One region of the Fructilactobacillus ixorae genome, then DNA from elsewhere that is predicted to be linked to it. Evidence: predicted binding sites of a transcription regulator. Region 1 holds the regulator's gene; the other holds the start of a gene.
The links. The regulator LexA, encoded in region 1, represses DNA repair genes until DNA is damaged. The targets are predictions, from matches to a motif close to CNAACANNTGTTNG.
Positions count from the first base shown of each region.

Region 2: a site for LexA is predicted at 1,253-1,266, ahead of uvrB (excinuclease ABC subunit UvrB). Genes of this name have one in related genera too.

Region 1 is NZ_CP097478.1:831,183-836,582, forward strand. Features, by position in the region: gene M8332_RS04045 (GIY-YIG nuclease family protein) at 5-286, opposite strand; gene M8332_RS04050 (tRNA1(Val) (adenine(37)-N6)-methyltransferase) at 276-1,025, opposite strand; gene M8332_RS04055 (lysophospholipid acyltransferase family protein) at 1,117-1,752, shown strand; gene M8332_RS04060 (YneF family protein) at 1,769-1,987, opposite strand; gene M8332_RS04065 (DUF896 domain-containing protein) at 2,014-2,304, opposite strand; gene lexA (transcriptional repressor LexA) at 2,410-3,045, shown strand; gene M8332_RS04075 (phosphatidylglycerophosphatase A family protein) at 3,402-3,902, opposite strand; gene M8332_RS04080 (hypothetical protein) at 3,892-4,530, opposite strand; gene M8332_RS04085 (CPBP family intramembrane glutamic endopeptidase) at 4,548-5,243, opposite strand; gene M8332_RS04090 (hypothetical protein) at 5,233-5,400, opposite strand, start outside.
Region 2 is NZ_CP097478.1:389,681-395,080, forward strand. Features, by position in the region: gene M8332_RS01870 (NAD(P)H-dependent glycerol-3-phosphate dehydrogenase) at 1-191, shown strand, start outside; gene trxB (thioredoxin-disulfide reductase) at 280-1,209, shown strand; gene uvrB (excinuclease ABC subunit UvrB) at 1,367-3,373, shown strand; gene uvrA (excinuclease ABC subunit UvrA) at 3,395-5,400, shown strand, end outside.

The sequences.
Region 1 (5,400 bases):
TTCTCTAGGCGTGCCACTGTTGCGGCGAAACTCCCTGGTTCTGTAAAAAGGCTTCCTTTTGTGCACGTGATTGGTGCTTAAAGGAATATTCCGCTTGCAAAGCGGTGTGGCGGTTCGGATATTCGGCTGAGAATAATAAGGAAACGGGGCGATGAGCTTTAGTATACTTGGCCCCCTTTCCAGCTTGATGGGTAGCGAAGCGCCTGACGACGTCAGTGGTAAAGCCCCCATAAAATGAGCCATCATTGCACAACAGCACGTAAAAATAAAAGTGTTTAGTTTCCATATAAAAGCTTCCTTACTGCCGGCGTATAGTGATCCTGATCGTACACAATTAACGGCGGTTGGACCTTTAATCCAGCGGCCTGACCATCTTTGCTTGCCGCAATCAGAACCATGTTGGCAGCCCGGTTGTCGCGCGGATGGACAAACTGCAACCGCTTGGGCGCTAACCGCTGCTTTTGCAAGGTGGTCAAAATCTCTAAGAGCCGGTCAGGACGATGTACCATAAAGAGTTTACCCCATGGTTTCAGTAATTCACTCGCCATCGTTACAACTTCGTCCAGGTTGGTTTTTAACTCGTGCCGGGCAATTGCAAGGTGCTCATTCGGATTTTTCCGACTAGTCGCTTGGACTGGGAAGTACGGTGGGTTGACGGTGACAGTATCAACCGTTTCTTTGCCAAAAAATCGCAAACTTTGGTTTAAATCCGCATGTTTGACGTGCACCTGGTTTTCCAATTGATTTAACTGGACACTGCGGCGCGCCATGTCACATAAGCGCGCCTGAATTTCAATTTCCGTAATTTGGCCCCGCGTTTTGGGACTCAAAAAGAGGCCAACCGCTCCGTTACCAGCACACAAATCAACAATCTGAGTTTTCGCACTTTGCTTAACCTGGGTAAAATTAGCAAGGAGCACCGCATCGAGTGAAAAGGAAAAAACTTCATCGCTTTGAATGATTTGAATGTGGTTTTGATACAGCTGATCGATTCGTTCTCCCGGCAAGAGTTCGACGTGCTCCATAAACTTCCTCCTTCTTTGCAAAACTCGGTCCGCACATAAATGGTATACTATTAGATGTTAATTTTACCTCTCAATAGAAAGGATGAGAAGATTGTTTTATACAGTGGCCTTCTCCATCATTAAATGGATCATTCTGATTTTTAACGGTAAACCAGAGCTCAAGAATCAGCAACGCATTCCGACTGGCAACTACGTCCTGATTGCCACCCACCGCACCTGGTTTGACATGCTCTACTTTGGTGCATTTCTGCTACCAAAGCATTTTTATTTCATCGCTAAAAAAGAGCTGTTCAAAAACCCAATTGTGGCTTGGGGACTGCGCAAGTGTAACGTTGAACCAGTCGATCGTACCAATCCCGGGATTTCCGTTATTAAAAACCCGGTCAAGGTCCTAAAAAAAACTGACCTGTCGGTGTTAATTTTCCCCTCCGGGACTAGACACTCGACCAAGTTAAAGGGAGGAGCCGCCCTCATTGCAAAGATGGCCCAGGTGCCCATGCTTCCCGTTGTGTACCAAGGACCGTTGACCCTGAAAGCAGTTTTTTTACGCCAGCGAGCCCACATTAACTTTGGTGAACCAATTTACGTTCCTAAATCAAATAAACTAACCGATGCCGATCAGGTAGCGGTGGAAGCACAAATGGCCGCAGCCTTTGCCACGCTTGATCGGGAGCTTAATCCCAATTACGTTTACCACGACCACACGAAAAAAACCACTAAGTCATAGTGGTTTTTTTATTAGCTTATTTAGCATTGCGTTTCATTGCAATCATCATTTGGTTCAGTTTCTTCTTGGAAGGTTTCTGTCCCATTTGCAACATCATAGCCTTTAGCTGTTCCTCGTTAATTGGCGGGTTATCCTTCAGATACTTTTCCATGTACTTCCGAGCTAAGAAGAACCCTGCTACTGCTCCAGCGACGAGGGCTAAAATAATTAATAAAATCCAAATCCAGGCTGCCATTGTCAACGCTCTCCTTTCTGTCCTAATTAGTCATCCCGTAAATTCTTTTTCCGTTGCACTTCTTTAACCGGTTCGGGAGTTACTTCATTACCATCCTTATCATACAACTGCGTCATTTCTAACTGCGTTTTAAAGTTGGCTTTGAACCGTTTTAAGTACTCTTTACGTAACTTTTCTTGTTCTGCTTTTTCCTCATCAGTTAAACCTTCGGCCTGCGCCTTATGGGCTAACTCATTAATGCGGGGAATTAGCTGTTTTAACTTTTCGTCATCTGCCACGTTTCCCACTCCTTTTTCTGATTTCTTCCATAATAGCATGAAACTGCTGATAATTAAATAGCAAGCGGGCGAACTAACGTTTGCAAACTTCCCGTTTTATGGTACGCTAACAGCATTGATAGTAAACGAATCTGAGGTGTTCACATGTCTTCTCAAGTCAATACAAAGCAGCAAGAAATTCTCCAATTCATCTACGAAAATGTCCTCGATCACGGATATCCCCCCACCGTCCGAGAAATTGGCAAGCACGTAGGTCTCTCTTCGACGTCCACGGTGCACGGGCATCTTGCTCGGTTAGAAAAGAAGGGGTACATTGCTAAAAACCCGACGAAACCACGGGCACTAGAAATTACCGAGGATGGCATTCGGTCGCTTGGTGTGCAACCCAATACGACGGAAAATGAAATGCCCCTCTTAGGAACGGTGGCCGCTGGAGAACCGATTTTAGCCGTGCAAGAGGCCACTGACTACTTCCCGATTCCTAACGAATTACGCTATCAACGGGCGGATCTGTTCATGTTAACCATTAGTGGCGAAAGTATGATTAACATCGGCATTTTAGATGGAGATCAGGTGATTGTCAAACGGCAACCAACCGCGGAAAACGGAGAAATTGTGATTGCCATGAATGATGATGGCGAGGCCACTTGCAAGCGTTTCTACAAGGAAAGTGATCACTTTCGGCTCCAGCCCGAAAATGACGACATGGCCCCGATCATCCTCACGAACTGTGTGGTGCTGGGTAAGGTCGTCGGCCTGTACCGGAGTGAAATTGAATAGAAGCGTTGCCACTAAAAAAGAACCAATCTAATATACTACCCCATAAAAGTTAGACAAGAAGCTAATTTTTATGGGGTATTTTTTATGGTTAAACACCGCCCGAAAGCAAAAGTTGCAGCAGTTGAATTTTATTTGAATCATCTGAGGTCCGTTAGGCTTGAAAGTTAGGCAGACCTAGCGAACTTATTCAAAGCATTTAAATTAAACGTGATAAACGACTAGCACCCTCATGAGAAGAATTTCAGGTAACAAAAAAGGATTTCCTCCGATTGAAGATCGAAATAAATCCTTAAAAAATGAATCCCGAGCAAGTCTAATTTTTATAGGGCCGTACAAAATGGATTGGGTCTTTTTAATTACGAATTTTCGTGGGCAATTTTAGCGGATGCCGCTCCAGCGACGGCGCCCACAATGTCATCAATGAACGTCGTCACACGGGACTGTTCCTGGTCTAATTCCTTCACAATCCCCTGCTTATTGGTATCTAAGCCACAGTAGTTCGTAATTCCAATCGTCCCGTAGATGTTTGCAATTCCTAATGCCAGCGTTTCATCGACCCCAAACACGCCTAAATCATGTTCCACAATGCTCTGGAGCGGTTCTGATAGTTGGTGAGCGGTTGCCAAGCGGTCAATTTCCATTCCCACCAACGCATTATTCAACACTTCCCGCTTGTGGAGGACGTCAATCACAATTTTATCCACGTACTCCATGCTGGGAATGCTAATAAATTGTTTTTGTAAATTATAGGTCACCTTAGAAATATCGCGAACGGTGACCCCATTTTGATTTAGAAACTCAATCACCTTGTCATAGGCCTGGGTATCTGGATATTTGTAATCTCGTTTATCGACCATCGTCACTCTCCTCATCAGTTGGCATCAACGTTACATCATACTTGTTAGGGTAATTTTGATCCGTCACAATCACACTAATCGGTTTTTGATCCTGAAGATGTTGTTCAATCACTTCACCCACATACGCGGCCCCGTTAAAGTCCTCTTTGAAGTCATCAAAGGTTGAAAAGTAATTAATTTCCACCACCGTGTCACAGTCACTTCCAGAGGTCGTTAATTGTTCAACGTGGAGCATCCGATTGGTTTTTAACCGGTCTAAGAGCGGTAACGCAAATTCTTGGTAGAACTTTTCCACCCGGGTTAATTCCGTTTCCACGTCATTTGCTTCAGCACTGATGGCCGCTAGTTGCTGGGCTTCACTCGGATTCAAGGTTTGGACGTTTGCTAACAGGAACGTTTGGTCATGCTCATCCAAAGCCGTGGCAATTTCTGCCGTAAACTGATCGTCATCCCCTTGATTTAAGGCATTCGCCAGTTGCTCCGTCGTTGCGACATCGTAATCATTGTAAAGCTGTTTCAAATTCCCCATTTGCTTTAAATAAGCTGTTTGTTCTTCTTTTAGTTCGGCTTGGACCTTGGTTAACCGACTCTTCAAATTTTGGTAATAGTTAAATTCTGTAATGTCCACGTTTACCATCCTTTCCTTTAGTGCATATTCCCCACAATGGAAATCACCATCATCACGGTTGCGACCAAATTATTAATCAAGTGGAGGGTAATGGCGACTTGAATCCGATTAGTTTTCACGTACACCCGGGCAAGGATCATCCCCATCACGGCGTAGGTCAAAAAGCTTAACCAGTTCGAATTCGCGTGCCCAGCTGAAAACACGATTCCACTTGTAATCATTGCTAACCACATGGGTGCCCAGCTCATTACCCCGCGAATTAAGTAACCCCGAAAGACGAGTTCCTCTAAAATCGGGGTCAGCAAGACCATCCCGGTGCTCAATAAGATCAACACCACTGGGTTACTTGCCAATAACCGATAAATAATCTGGTTGTTTTCACTGGTACTGGACAAATGAAGTACCTGCCCCATAATTCCAATTCCAATCTCAGCTGCAAAAATTGCCAACTGGGCAGCCCCAATTAATTTCCAATCCGCTTTTGTTAGCCACCCGCGTGGATTGTGCCAGACCTGGGAAAAGGACCGCCAAGCTAACCAAATTGAGCCCAGATACAAGCAGAAGTAAACGGCCGCCACTACAATCGTCCCTGGCCAATTGACATGCTGGGCTTGCAATAAAATCACTGGAATCGGAACAATCAATACTAACCCAATTAAACCAATGAACAGCATCAGTCGGAGCAAAAATTGCCAAACTTCCCTAATCTTCATGTCCTTGTTTATCATCCTTTTCTGAATAGCGCCGCACCTTACGCAGCCGCAGGAGCACTACGACCACCATTAATAGCCCCTGTAATCCCACTAAAAGCCCCAGTAACCAAAGTCCAAGGCGGAGTTTTCCGGATTCAAAATAACCAGCTCCAAGGAG
Region 2 (5,400 bases), 440 kb from region 1:
ACGTGGTTGCGAACATGGGCATGGTGATAGAAGGGATTGCCACCAGTCAGTCGGCCTATGAGTTAGCACAAACCACTGGAATTTCGATGCCGATTACCGAAGCAATTCATGCGGTGTTAGCCCAAGAAGAAACGGTGGAAACCGCCATTCACCACCTCATGACACGCGAAGGACAGGCTGAAAACGGCTAATTGGTCCATGAGCAAAATTATTACTAACTTTAAGTAAGTATGTTATGCTAAGCTTAGCAAATGATGAACCATAAACGAGGTGGGAAAAATGACCAAAAAATATGATGTAATTGTAATTGGGGCCGGTCCAGCCGGGATGACAGCGGCCCTCTACGCTTCTCGGGCGGAACTATCAGTTCTGATGCTTGACCGAGGCGTCTACGGTGGCCAGATGAATAATACGGCCGAAATTGAAAACTACCCCGGGTTTAAATCAATCCTAGGTCCGGATCTGTCGGAAAAAATGTACGAAAGTAGCACTCAATTTGGGGTGGAGTATGCCTATGGTGAAGTTCAAGACGTACAGGTGGATGGAGACCGGAAACTGGTTAAAACCGCCGATGATGAGTTTGAAGCTCCGGCGGTCATCATTGGCTCTGGTTCCGAATACCGGAAGCTAGGAGTTCCCGGTGAAGAGCAGTACGGCGGTCGGGGGGTTTCTTACTGTGCCGTCTGTGACGGGGCCTTCTTTAAGAACGAAGCCGTTGTTGTTGTCGGTGGTGGTGATTCTGCCATTGAAGAAGCGACGTACTTGGCTAACCTAGCCCAAAAAGTGACGGTAATTCACCGCCGGGACACGCTCCGGGCCCAAAAAATCCTCCAAGAACGGGCCTTTGCGCGCGATAACATTGACTTTATTTGGAATACGAATGTGACTGAGATTCTGGGGAACGACCAAAAGGTTTCCGGCGTGGCTCTCAAGAATAACCAAACTGGGGCAACCAGTGAATTCCAAACGGCTGGGATCTTTATCTATGTCGGGATTTTACCGATTACCGGGGCCTTTAGCCACCTTGGAATTACGGATGAGCAGGGTTGGATTGTGACCGACGATCAGATGAAAACTTCCGTCCCTGGAATCTTCGCGGTCGGAGACGTTCGGAAAAAGCACCTGCGCCAGATTACCACCGCCGTTGGTGATGGCGGGGTCGCTGGGCAAGCGGTCTTTGACTACGTGGAATCCGTTAAAAGTAAATAATCGAAGAAAAGAAGGACTGTGCGGTGCTTCTTTTTTTATTTGGCGAAAGTATGTTCGTGTGCTAAGATGGAACAGACTGAAGCGTGCTGTCACCTGCTATTTGCGCTCGCTGGGGACGCTTTCCATCTGAATTAAAACCAGGTAAAAGAGGACAAACATGGTTACAAAAACACAGAAACAATTTGACTTGGTCTCCAGTTACCAACCAACTGGAGACCAACCGACGGCCATTAAAAAAATTGATGCCGGCGTGGCGGCTGGTGATAAGGAACAAACCCTATTAGGGGCCACGGGAACCGGGAAAACGTTCACCATGGCGAACATCATTCGGGATCAAAACAAGCCCACGCTCGTGTTGGCGCACAACAAAACGTTAGCGGGGCAGCTCTATAACGAGTTGAAAAAATTTTTCCCGCATAACGCGGTTGAATACTTTGTTAGTTACTATGATTTTTATCAACCGGAAGCATACGTGCCGTCGAGTGACACGTACATTGAAAAGGATGCTTCCATTAATGACGAGATTGATCAGTTACGCCACGCGGCCACGAGTGCGCTGTTGTCACGAAATGACGTGATTGTGGTGGCGTCCGTCTCTTCCATTTTTGGACTAGGGAATCCAGAAGAATACCAAAATCACACCGTTTCCTTGCGGGTTGGCGACGAAATGGAGCGCGATGTTTTGTTGCGCAAGTTGGTTAACATCCAGTTTCAACGCAACGACATTGATTTTGACCGGGGCCGGTTTCGGGTGCATGGGGATACGGTAGAGGTTTTCCCGGCCTCCGGAACCCAGAATGCCTACCGAATCGAATTCTTTGGTGACGAAATTGATAAGATTACCGAAGTTAATACCCTGACGGGAGCAGTGATTGGGGAGCCAGAAACCGTGACGCTGTTCCCGGCGACCCACTTTTTAACGAATGATGAAATTATGCAAGTGGCCCTTCCAGAGATCAAAGACGACATGGAAACCCAGGTTAAGAAACTTGAACAAAGCGGGAAGTTACTGGAAGCCCAACGGCTGAAACAACGGACTACCTATGACTTAGAAATGATGCGCGAAATGGGCTATACGTCCGGGATTGAAAATTACTCGCGTTACATGGATCGCCGGAAACCCGGGGAGCCTCCGTATACGCTCTTGGATTTCTTTCCCAAGGATTTCTTGATGTTTATTGATGAATCCCACCAAACGGTGCCACAAATCCGGGGGATGCTTAAGGGGGACCGGGCCCGCAAAAAGCAACTCATTGATTACGGGTTCCGGCTCCCGAGTGCCTATGACAACCGACCGTTGAACTTTGATGAGTTTGAACGGCACATTCACCAGGTGATCTACATGTCAGCCACTCCAGGTGACTATGAATTAGAACACAGTACCCAGGTCGTGGAACAGATCATTCGACCAACCGGCTTGCTGGATCCGACGGTGGAAGTGCGACCGACGAAGGACCAAATGGATGATTTACTTGGGGAGATTAACGCCCGGGTGAAAAAGAACCAACGAACCTTTGTGACGACCTTGACCAAGAAAATGGCGGAAGACCTGACCGATTATTTGAAGGATTTGGGGGTCAAGGTTAAATACCTGCATAGTGACATTAAAACCCTCGAACGGACCCGAATTTTACGGGACTTACGGTTAGGAAAGTTTGACGTTTTAATTGGGATTAACCTGTTACGAGAGGGAATTGACGTTCCAGAGGTTTCGCTGGTTGCAATCCTGGATGCCGATAAAGAGGGCTTCTTGCGGAACGAACGGTCTTTAATTCAAACGATTGGTCGGGCTGCCCGGAACGAAGACGGACACGTAATTATGTACGCCGATCACATCACCGACTCGATGCAGGCGGCGATGGATGAGACCAAACGGCGCCGGACGAAGCAGATTGCGTACAATCAGGAGCACCACCAGACGCCCCACACCATCATTAAGCCAATTGAAACGGTGATTTCTGCTTATAAGCAAACGGAAGCTGATCACTATAATAAGGAAAAGCCGTTTGTGGAATCCGACTTTGAGCAAATGACCACCAAGGAACAACGGGCGGTCTTGCACAATCTAAGTGATGAGATGGAAACCGCGGCGCGCCAGTTGGACTTTGAACAAGCCGCTAACCTGCGAGATACCATTAAAAAACTGAAAAAAGAACTGGATTAAAAAAGAAGTGAGGTGCCTGCCATGGCTAATGATGTGATCAAAATTCGGGGCGCACGGGAACATAATCTCAAGGACGTTAACGTTGATATTCCTAAGGAAAAACTCGTCGTGATGACGGGACTTTCTGGTTCGGGGAAGAGTTCGTTAGCCTTTGATACGTTGTATGCGGAAGGCCAACGGCGCTACGTGGAAAGTTTGTCTTCCTACGCACGTCAATTTTTAGGCCAGATGAACAAACCAGACGTGGATTCCATTACCGGCTTGAGTCCGGCAATTTCGATTGACCAAAAGACGACTTCGAAAAACCCCCGCTCGACGGTGGGAACCGTTACCGAAATTAATGATTATTTACGACTTCTGTGGGCACGAGTTGGCACGCCGGTTTGTCCGAACGATGGGACGGTGATTCAAAGTCAGTCGGTCGATCAGATGATTGATCGCATTATGGAGTTGCCGGAACGCACCAAGCTTCAGATTTTATCCCCGATTGTACGGTCAAAACGGGGCCAGCACAAAAAGGTGTTGCAACGCATTAAAAAGGAAGGGTTTGTCCGGATCATTGTGGACGGGGAACTACACGATGTGAATGACGAATTGGAATTAAGCAAAAATCAGCGTCACGATATTAGCATTGTGATTGACCGGATTGTGGTAAAATCGGGGATCAACGCCCGGTTATCTGATTCATTAGAAACGGCCCTGCGGTTAAGTGATGGGTATGCAACCCTCGACTTTTTGGGCCAACGGGAGCCAATGCTATTTTCCGAGCACTATTCGTGTCCGCTCTGTGGCTTTACGGTCGGGCAGTTAGAACCGCGACTCTTTTCCTTTAATTCGCCGTTAGGGGCTTGCCCAGAGTGTGATGGTCTCGGGGTCAAACTCGAAGTTGATGAGGAGCTGGTGATTCCAGAACCAACGAAAACCCTGCGCGAAGGGGTGATTGAACCGTGGAATCCGATTAGTTCGAAATACTACCCGACGCTGTTAGAACAAGCGGCGGCCGCCTTTAAGATTGATCTGGATACCCCGTTTGCCAAGTTACCCGCTGCCCAACGCGAGTTGTTATTGCATGGTTCCAACGGCAAACAGTTCCACTTTCATTATGAAAATGATTTTGGGGGTGTTCGGGATGCCGACGTTCCGTTTGAAGGGGTCATGACCAACATTGCCCGCCGATACCGCGAAACTAGTAGTGACTTTACCCGCGATCAAATGCGCAAGTACATGCGGGAACTGACTTGTCAGGCCTGTCACGGCCTACGGTTAAATCCGAAGGCGCTGGCAGTAAAAGTTGATGGACTTAGCATTGCGGAAGTTTGTGAGCAAAACCTGACGGATGAATTTAACTTCTTCCAGCAAGTGACCCTCGGAGAACAAGCCACCACGATTGCGAAGCCGGTGATTAAGGAAATTAGCGACCGGTTGGAATTCTTGTTAAACGTGGGCTTGAGTTATTTGACGCTTTCCCGGGCCGCGCGGACGCTGTCGGGGGGTGAAGCGCAACGAATTCGGCTGGCCACTCAGATTGGCTCGAATTTATCAGGAATTTTATACGTTCTGGATGAACCTTCGATTGGGTTGCACCAGCGCGATAACGACCGGTTAATTAAATCACTAAAACAGATGCGAGACCTTGGCAACACTCTCGTGGTGGTGGAACACGATCACGAAACGATGCTGGCTGCGGATTATTTAGTTGACGTTGGTCCCGGGGCCGGAGAAACCGGGGGTCGCATCATGGCGACCGGGACGCCGGCGGAAGTTGCGCAGAATCCCCACTCGTTAACCGGGCAGTATTTATCCGGCCAGAAGTTTATCCCGGTGCCACTTAGTCGGCGGTCGGGGGCCGGGAAAGCGGTTACGATTAAGGGCGCGCGGGCCAATAACCTTAAAAACATTACGGTCCAATTTCCACTCGGGGAGTTCAACGTGGTGACAGGGGTGTCTGGTTCCGGAAAATCGACACTCGTAAACGACATTTTAAAACGGGCGTTGGCACAGAAATTAAACCACAATGCGGCCAAACC